3 regions of the Vibrio kyushuensis genome follow, and region 1 is predicted to be linked to each of the others. Evidence: predicted binding sites of a transcription regulator. Region 1 holds the regulator's gene; each other region holds the start of a gene.
The links. Region 1 encodes PurR, which represses purine synthesis genes. Its sites were predicted from a motif close to TNANGNAAACGTTTNCNTNA; they were not measured.
Positions count from the first base shown of each region.

Region 1 (3,284 bases):
AAAACCAAATAACGCAGCGCCTAGTAGTGTCACAACAGCTGCGCCAGGTATAGATAATGCGGTAACAACAATATAAATCCCAAAGTAACTTAATGCAGCAACTAAGAAATTAGACTCAATGAATTGTGCTAGAGACTCTTGTTGTGCTTTTGCATTATCTAACGTTAGTAGCTGCCCATAATTAAGAGTAAGGAAGATAATGACGCCGATGAGTAAGAGGCCGAGGAAAAGTTTTTTGTTCATAAATATAGAGCCGATGAGTTTTGGGTGTGCCTATTAAGAACAGCATTAAGACGTAAAAATTTCAATAACAACGAACAATTATCGGATTTAGAAACAGAAGGCAATAAAAAAGCCAACGTATTGACGTTGGCTTTAGCTGAGTAATCCGATTTAAAAGTGGGATTACCTTAATCGACCTGAAAGTTCATCTCTTCGGTTTTGAGGTACGACAGACCAGTGAGTGCCTTTAATCGCTCCCTCTAGTGCCCACAACAGCTCTAATCCCACATCTGAAGCATGTGATTGCTGAATGGCTTTATAAGCCTCTACAGCGCCTCTCTGTTCTAAAGTTGTAACCGAATCAATGCCCGCTTTCTTGAGCATTCTTTCGGTTGCAAGCCTCAGGTTTGGCAGATCCTTAAGACGGTCTGGCTTTGCTGCTGCTTGGCTCTCTTTCTCTTTCTTAGCAATATCGAGTGAATTTTTTGCTTCTGATAGAGTGGATGTCGGATTCGCTAACCAGTCATTAGGCAAAGCATAATACTTTGTAACGACGGGGTGACCGCGTTTTTTATAGACGTACGGTTCATAGCCTTGTTGTTTGAATTTTTTGACTGTATTGCTATCGGCTCTTATATGAAGCTTATCGTTTACAACAAGTGCAAACATTGTCTCTTCGATAAAAATGCCGAAGCCGCCAAACATTGAACGAGACTTTACTCGTCCAAGCTGTTCAAACAGCCTCATTGAGTCTTTTAGTACTGGTTTATCCATGCTGTATGTTCTCGGTGTATGTAAAATACGCCACCAAATCAGGTCCGAGAGATTAGCAAAACATGCAGAAACTGTGTCATTCGTAAGTAAACTTGTGTTTGCATTGTTTGCCATCGGCAACCCCGCTACCTATCAAAAACTCTGTTAAGACAGAAGATCTGGTTTAGGCCGGAGGCTTTGCGTCCCACTTTTTCAAATGGTTTGCCCTGTGCGTGACTTCTATTAAAGACGACCAATTAGGAATGAACTTCACATTTGGATTCTATTACTGTGATGTTTATTCAATAAATTTGTCTCAATAATGAGTCTAAACTATATCACAAAATACGCAAGTTTCGATAAATGACATAACTATTATTTAGTTAGATCGCGAACTGTATTACGTTCTACGATCTCTGGATGCATTTCGAACACACGTTTTTCATGATCTTTGTCTTTAATTCGCTCAAGTAAGATCTCAAAAGCATTTTTACCCACACGTCGTTTAGGTTGGTGAACAGTTGTGAGAGGAGGAGAGAAATACTCAGCCAATTCAATATTGTCGTAACCGATCACTGAAATGTCATTTGGTACATTGACGCCTTTTTGCCCTAGACGACTAATAAGGCCTAAAGCCATCGTATCGTTGAAACAAAAAACGGCAGTAGGCTTGTTATCCATAGCGACAATTTTGTCAGCGGCTAATACGGCTGTATCGCACTCAAAGTTACCTTCTAGAATCCAATCTTCATCGATTTTAAGGTTGGCTTCGGTTAAAGCGCGTTTAAATCCTGCGATACGTTCTTGGCAAGCTGCTTTTTCAAAATGGCCACTTAGGCATGCAATATCGGTATGACCTTTATCAATGAGGTATTTCGTCGCTAAATAACCGCCTTCTTCTGAATTATCGATGATCTTATCGGCTTGAGACGTTTCAGGGCCCCAATCCATAACAACCTTAGGGATGTCAGCATGACGATCAAGCATCTCTCGAAGTTCTTCAGTTAAATCTGAACACATCACTAAAATACCATCGACACGTTTTTCAGCTAGCATGCGAATATAGTCGCGTTGTTTCTCGTATATTCCACCAGTGTTACACAAGATAAGCGTATAGCCTTGACGGTAACAGTAGCTCTCAACACCATCGATCACTTCAGAAAAGAACAAATTGGTTGATTGCGTGACGAGCATACCGATGGTGCGTGTGGTATTGCACTTTAAACTACGAGCAACGGCACTTGGTGCGTAGTTTAATTCGTCTACTGCTTTATTTACTTTTTCTTGGGTGGTTTCAGCCACAAATCGAGTCTTATTTATAACGTGAGATACGGTGGTTGTTGATACGCCGGCTAAGCGAGCAACATCTTTAATTGTGGCCATAATTCCTGTCCTATTAAGTGGCGAAGTAAATAATTTGCGCTTATAAACGGGTTACATCTACAAATCGCTTGTATCTACAAACAAATCAAGTGTCCAAGTGCCTAAAACACAAAAACCGCCTGTAATAGCGGTTTATTATTCAATATAATTGTCATTATCGGTGCTAATTTTAGACGTCATACGTAGTACAAGCAACGAAAACAGACTACTTTGACGTGATCTAAAACCACAATTAGACAATATCATGGCAATTTTTTGAAACTTTGTTACTTTCTGAAGCAGATTGTTTATTCGCCAACCAAATAACGACAATCAAGCTCTAAGAAAGCGCACAATAACTCAGAAACTGATGCGTAGAAGCCGAACTCATCGAGCTTCTGACACTTCTCATTGAACTGCGGTGTCCATGTAAGAATATGTGTGCTGATAAACTGTTCTTGCTCTGCAAGTGCTTCGTCTAAATGCTTTTCTTGTTCTAACTCGTTCGAACGAATAATAAGATTACCTAAGAAATCGAGTTCAACGGCCAGATGGTCAGCAGGTTCATTAAGAGTTTCGTCAACAGTTACACCATGCTGTGCCATTAGCTCTGCCACTTCTTTTGCAGGGACGTCATTGAGAAGGCCCGATTTACCAATGTACATCGACGCATAAGGCAGCGCAGAGTCTTTGTCTGACTTTAAAAAAAGGTCACAGAAGTCAGCAGACAATTCAAGTTGTGCGTCTTCACGGTCGAGCAATCGGTTGAGTGCGTCTACGAGTCTATCGATTGAAGGCTTTAATGTTTCATTTTCACCTAACCCAGTAAGAAACGAACGGATCTGAGGGGTTTGATATTGTGCTAAATCTTGAACCGTCAGTTCTTTTGCGAACAAGCTTGATAGCCACCAATAGATCTCAGCACGTTTTTCGTTAAATGTTTTTAT
Region 1 is NZ_JAKJSV010000004.1:265,362-268,645, forward strand. Features, by position in the region: gene L4D20_RS10355 (TVP38/TMEM64 family protein) at 1-243, opposite strand, end outside; gene L4D20_RS10360 (TfoX/Sxy family DNA transformation protein) at 406-996, opposite strand; cyclic di-GMP riboswitch class I at 1,109-1,212, opposite strand; gene purR (HTH-type transcriptional repressor PurR) at 1,351-2,358, opposite strand; gene torD (molecular chaperone TorD) at 2,646-3,284, opposite strand, start outside.

Region 2 (3,284 bases), on a different contig from region 1:
TTACGCGCTGTATCACCACTGTCTACCAAGTCTTCTACAATTAGAAAGCCTTCGCCGTCACCTTCAGGTGCTTTAACAACCGTCATGTCACGCTGGTGATCATGATCGTAGCTAGAGATACAAATTGTATCTACGTAACGAATACCAAGTTCACGAGCTAAGATTGCAGCGGGAACAAGACCGCCACGGCTAACACCTAGGATACCTTTCCATTGTTCTGCTGGCATTTGCTTTTCAGCTAATTGACGGCAGTATGCTTGCATGTTGTCCCAAGTGATAATGAATTTATTGCTCATTGTATAAACCTAATAATTTGAAAAATATGAATTTGTTTATTCTACGATGTACTTAATGATAAAGATGGCTGACATAACCCAAACACTGAGTGAAACATCACGTCCTTTACCACTTAATAGCTTAATCGCTGCGTAGCTAATAAAGCCAAGTGCGATACCTTCTGCAATTGAGAAAGTCAGTGGCATTAGTAAACATGTTACAACCACTGGAGCCGCTTCTGTTAGATCGCGCCAATCAATGCTCACTAAACCAGAAAGCATTAGGATCGCAACATAAAATAGCGCACCTGTCGTCGCGTAGGCTGGGATCATACCAGCAAGTGGCGAGAAGAATAATGCAAGAAGGAACAAAATGCCAACAACAACCGCAGTTAATCCTGTACGACCACCAGCTGCTACACCTGCAACACTTTCAATGTAAGAAGTTGTGTTAGATGTACCTAGAAGCGCACCAGCAGAGGTTGCTGTAGAGTCAGCAAGAAGTGCACGGTTTAAACGAGGAATCTTACCGTCTTTACCAATTAAATCTGCTTTTTGAGCAACACCAACTAACGTGCCAGCGGTGTCGAATAAATCAACAAATAGGAAAGCGAAGACAACTGAAATCATACCGATTTCAAATACTGCTGAGAAATCAAGCTGCATAAAAGTAGGTGCGATGCTTGGTGGCGCAGACATGATACCGCCCCATTGAACATCACCAAATACAAGACCCAGCGCAGTGACTACTAGGATAGCAATCATTACCGCGCCTTTTAGACCGCGATGCACCAATGCAATCGTAATGAAGAAACCGATAGCGGCTAAAACAGAAGAAAGTGACGTGATATCACCCATAGTCACTAGCGTTACTGGATTACCAACAACGATGCCAGCATTTTTAAGACCAACAAGCGCCAAGAACAGACCAATACCTGCTGAGATGCCTGTACGCAAAGACATTGGAATAGAGTTGATGATCCACTCACGTATCTTGAAGATACTTAAAAGAATGAACAGCACACCAGAAACAAATACAGCAGCTAACGCAACCTGCCATGTATGTCCCATACCCAAAACAACACCGTAGGTAAAGAAGGCATTCAAACCCATACCTGGTGCTTGAGCAATTGGGTAGTTAGCAATAAAGCCCATAATGAAACAACCAATTGCAGCAGCAAGACACGTCGCTACAAAGACAGCCCCGTGATCCATGCCTGCATCAGACAACATTGCTGGGTTAACAAAAATTATATAAGCCATTGTTAGGAATGTAGTAACACCTGCAATGACCTCAGTCTTCACGTTCGTGCCGTGTTCACTGAGTTTAAATAGCCTTTCGAGCATGATCGGATCCTATGAGGGTAAAAAGTAAACGGTTGCGTAATCGATTGGCCTGAATTATAGAGTTATCAATTAACAAATTCCAGATAGAATTATGACTCTAATGAATAATTACTGGGTAAGAGAAGAAAAATCAGGACGAATTTCAATAGAAAAACAAGATAAACCCTTTAATTTCAATCGATAAGATAGTGGAATAAAATTTAAGGTCATGATGTTTTTTTAAACCATGTTCTAAACTTTCATAAGGATTCATGGGGAAACAGGACTTCAAAGTATGAACTACGATGAATAGACGTTAAAGAATTGTTCTAAATATAGAAACTAAACGTTAGTGGCGAATGATTAATCAGTTGGCAATTTATAGATAAAAAAACGCCACTCAAATGGAGTGGCGGTTGAATCATCTCAGCTAAGTAGCTGTAAAAAAATTCCAATAATTAGGGGTGAACAAATTGTTCAAATAACATGCTTTCGCTGTTACCAACTCAACTATTGAGAATAGTCAGTTGTGATAACCTTGATTGCTAATAACCTAGTTATTAATAACCAAAGCTGATTGGGTATACAAAGTCGCTAGTGTAAACATTGCTGTTAGTCCAGAACATTGCAGATGGTAAACCTTTCATAACTATCACCTTAAAATCAATTAAAAAATACAGTTTGATTCTCAGTTCCTTGGAGGCGATTAACGGACTCATCCTTTGAGCATTTCTTCTTCATTACTGAAGATGTGACTAATATATCACCATGAAATTTAATTACAAGTAAATAGTGATTTAAATCACAAAACATTAGGGAAATAATGAATAGCATACATTTTACGTAATTAAATTACACAACCATCAATAGCCAAATTAACACCCCTGTGTAGAAGCGTATATGAGTTAGATTTAATGTTTATATTCTGTGACGGCCGTGAACAATTTCATTACAGGATAAGCTACACCCCTCGTGTAGTGAGTGGTATGCTGTGATCCACTACACCACAGTCCGCATCCAGTTAATCCATCTTTATAATATGGGTTTTTCATCGTTAAGATGTGGCAAATTAATAAATTAGGAGTTATCCGTGTCTGAATTCCACTCTGAAATTAGCAACTTATCACCTTCATCTATTTGGCAGTTTTTCGATAAGATCTGTTCTATTCCACACCCTTCTAAACATGAAGAAGAGCTAGCTCAATACATCATTAATTGGGCTAAAGCTGAAGGTCTGGATGTGCGTAGAGATCCAACGGGAAATGTGTTTATTAAAAAGCCAGCGACAGCGGGTATGGAAAATCGTAAAGGTGTTGTTCTACAGGCTCATATCGATATGGTGCCACAGAAGAATGAAGATACCGATCACAACTTTGAAACAGATCCAATTCAACCGTATATCGATGGCGAGTGGGTCACCGCTAAAGGTACAACCCTAGGTGCAGATAACGGTATGGGTATGGCTTCATGCTTGGCAGTCTTGGCTTCAAATGAGCTTAAGCACGGTCCACTGGAAGTACTACTTACTGTTGATGAAGAAGCTGGAATGACAGGCGCTTTTGGCTTAGAAGCAGGTTGGCTAGAAGGTGACATTCTTCTTAACACTGATTCTGAGCAAGAAGGCGAAGTCTACATGGGTTGCGCTGGCGGCATCGACGGCTCAATGACGTTTGATATTGTTCG
Region 2 is NZ_JAKJSV010000003.1:189,948-193,231, forward strand. Features, by position in the region: gene gpt (xanthine phosphoribosyltransferase) at 1-296, opposite strand, end outside; gene L4D20_RS07405 (NCS2 family permease) at 333-1,622, opposite strand; gene vcdP (small protein VcdP) at 2,162-2,320, opposite strand; gene L4D20_RS07410 (aminoacyl-histidine dipeptidase) at 2,692-3,284, shown strand, end outside.
Region 2: the regulator PurR is predicted to act here: its motif matches at 1,643-1,662, upstream of L4D20_RS07405 (NCS2 family permease).

Region 3 (3,284 bases), 110 kb from region 1:
TGGGCTGGAGCGATGGGTCAGCCTCAATTTATGCCTAGTTCATTTTTAGCCTACGCTGCAGATGGTAATGGCGATGGTAAAAAAGATATCTGGAATACTAAAGCGGATGTTTTTGCTTCAGCTGCTAACTACTTGAGCCAATCTGGTTGGGACGATACCTATACTTGGGGACGCCAAGTTCAGGTGCCTGAATCGGTGGATGTTGAAATGCAAGGCCGCGATGCGGAGAAGGGAAAATACCTTCAGCAATGGGGTGAGCTTGGAATTACCCGCTATGATGGTCGCCCATTACCAAAGCTTGATGAAGATATTAAAGCATGGCTCATCATGCCTGATGATCACCATGGCAGAACCTACCTTGTTTACAACAATTATAATGTGTTAATGAAGTGGAATCGCTCGTACTACTTTGCATTGGCTGTGAGTCATTTAGCTGATCGCATTAAGTATTAAGCGAACTTTCCGATACACGACATAGACAAATACTAAAAAGGCTCCTGTTCTAGGAGCCTTTTTATTTAATCAGGAATTGAATCTATTTCTTAGTATGGAACTGCTCACACGCCATCATCGTATTTTCAATTAGGCTAGCCACAGTCATTGGGCCGACACCGCCAGGTACTGGAGTAATGAAGCTGGCTTTTTCTTTGGCGACATCGTATTCAACATCGCCAACGAGTTTTCCTGACTCTAAACGGTTGATACCCACATCGACCACGATAGCACCTTCTTTAATCCACGCTCCAGGAATGAAGTTTGGTTTACCTACCGCAACGACAACTATGTCAGCTTGGCGTACGTGACCTTCAAGATCTTTGGTAAAGCGGTGACACGTTGTTGTGGTACAGGCTGCTAGCAGAAGCTCAAGTGTCATTGGGCGACCAACAATATTTGAAGCACCAACAACAACAGCGTGTTTGCCACGAAGATCGATATTGTAGCGGTCGAGTAACGTGATTATGCCCTTAGGCGTACATGAACGTAACTTTGGCATACGCTGAGCAAGTCGGCCTACATTATATGGGTGGAAACCATCAACGTCTTTTTCTGGAATGATACTCTCTAGCACGTGTGTTGTATCGATACCTGCTGGAAGAGGAAGCTGAACGAGGATACCGTCAATCTCAGGGTCTTCATTAAGCTTGCCTACAAGCTCAAGCAGTTCACTTTCTGAAGCTGTAGCAGGTAAGTCGAAAGATTTAGACACAAAGCCGACTTCTTCACATGCACGACGTTTACTTCCTACATATACATGAGAGGCTGGATCTTCACCAACGAGTACTACAGCGAGCCCTGGCGCTCTTAAACCAGCGTTAACTCTTGCTTTTACTCGAGCAGCAACTTCTGAGCGTACGGTTTGAGAAATAAGTGTGCCGTCTATATTTTGAGCAGTCATGACGTTCCTTGATTAGGATGGTTAATACTTATAAAACTATTGTCGCAGAATTTGTTAATAAACTCCATAAGCAAACGTTTGCGTCGGCGTTGGGTTGTAGGAATAATAGTCGCATGACTCTTTTTTAGGCACTTGAACAACAAAGTAAGATAAACCCGTTGCTTTACTCAATCCAATTCGTATAATCCTTTCCTGTAGCGCGCCCTTAGCTCAGCTGGATAGAGCACGTCCCTTCTAAGGATGTGGTCAGAGGTTCGAATCCTCTAGGGCGTGCCATATTCGATAAGGCGCTAGCAGTTAGTAACTGCTAGCGCCTTTTTCATTTCTGGCGTTTATAGTCAAGTAACTAGTCAAGTAACGATGAACCTATAACGAACGTTACGAACCATGATGAAACACATAGTGTTACATAGAATGATCTGAGATTGATTTTAACTCAATTTAGATTATTTCGTGGTTGCTCAATATTAAGGTTGATATCATCAATTTCGATTACACTTTAGAAATCTTAGACTGCCTTTCTTTTAAAAAACGACATTTAAAGCCAAAGAAAATTTCAGGCCAGGACTGCTAGGCTGCTTTGTCGTGTTTGTCCAGTTTTTCAATCTAAAAATAGTGGGTGATACTAAGATATTTGACTATGTACTGACTAGGGCTGCCTTTGAATGTTTGTTTTTTGTGCGATAAAATAGCACCAAAGACAAACATAGCCATTTTAGGGATTAGAGCCATCCTGGAGCTAATTACTGTAGGTTATGAGAGGTACATTATGCATGATCAATTTACTTAATATTAATGAAGTAATTAGCGTTTTAGGTATCAGTCGAACAACTTTTTGGCGCCTTCGCCAAAACCCGACATTTCCAAGGACGATTTTTGTCTCACCAGGCTGCCCGCGTTGGATTGAGCACGAACTCCTACACTTTGTTAAAAATAATAAGTTAAGTTAAACGCGTGAAAACGCAGCATAAATCAAGTTAGCCGCAAGGCTAGCTTGATCATCAGAAGATGAAACCTCAGATTCAATCCCCTCCCTGCTTATATAGAATAAACAACCCTACAGCTAAACCTTTCGCTTTGGCTCAAAGCTCCACTTCTACCTACGTGTTCAAACTAGGAGATTATCGTTTTGAAAGTACAACACTTCGATATTTAGTCCAAAAAGTTATTTCAGTTAACAAGGTCAATATATTTCAAATTATACGTTTTATGACCTTGTTCTTTAGTTTAAAACTGATGCGTGTTTTTGATTTCCTCTGGTTATGCTAATCATGGCCGTTCCTATAAGAAGAAATATTAAGACGTATAGAGCAAACCATCAGCTAATTAGGCTGGAGATCTCACAAAAACAATGAAATCTATAAAAGATATGGATTTCTTTGAGAAAAGTTGATCGCATATGAATACATGTACACTTAATTATGTAAAATGCATGAGTCATGCAGAATCAGCATGTTCATTACGCGATTTGTATGTACTTATATTAATGTTTCACTTTCCATGGGGTTACAAACTTGATTGACTTTCGAACTGCCCTGAGTGTGATGTCTAAATCATCACCATATGCTGTGTCTACAGAGAAAGACTCAAACTCTGAATTAGATAAATATAAAGACTATTTGTATATAAATACCCCTTTAGAAATGGATTTTGAGTCAGCTCTAGATGACTTATTAAACTCAGGAAAAAAAATCCTTTTCTTATGCGGGAGTAGTGGTGATGGTAAGTCTGAGATAATGACTCGATACAGCCAGAATGAAAAGTATTCGCGTAGTATAAGCTTTCATTTAGATGCTACACATAGCTTTGACCCAAAACTTGATGCTATAGCTACACTAAATAATAGATTCTCAGAATATAAAGCAGAAAACAGTTCGTTAGTTGTTGG
Region 3 is NZ_JAKJSV010000004.1:152,596-155,879, forward strand. Features, by position in the region: gene L4D20_RS09885 (lytic murein transglycosylase) at 1-453, shown strand, start outside; gene folD (bifunctional methylenetetrahydrofolate dehydrogenase/methenyltetrahydrofolate cyclohydrolase FolD) at 536-1,396, opposite strand; tRNA gene L4D20_RS09895 (tRNA-Arg) at 1,596-1,672, shown strand; gene L4D20_RS09900 (helix-turn-helix transcriptional regulator) at 2,170-2,346, shown strand; gene dptF (DNA phosphorothioation-dependent restriction protein DptF) at 2,941-3,284, shown strand, end outside.
Region 3: the regulator PurR is predicted to act here: its motif matches at 1,463-1,482, upstream of folD (bifunctional methylenetetrahydrofolate dehydrogenase/methenyltetrahydrofolate cyclohydrolase FolD).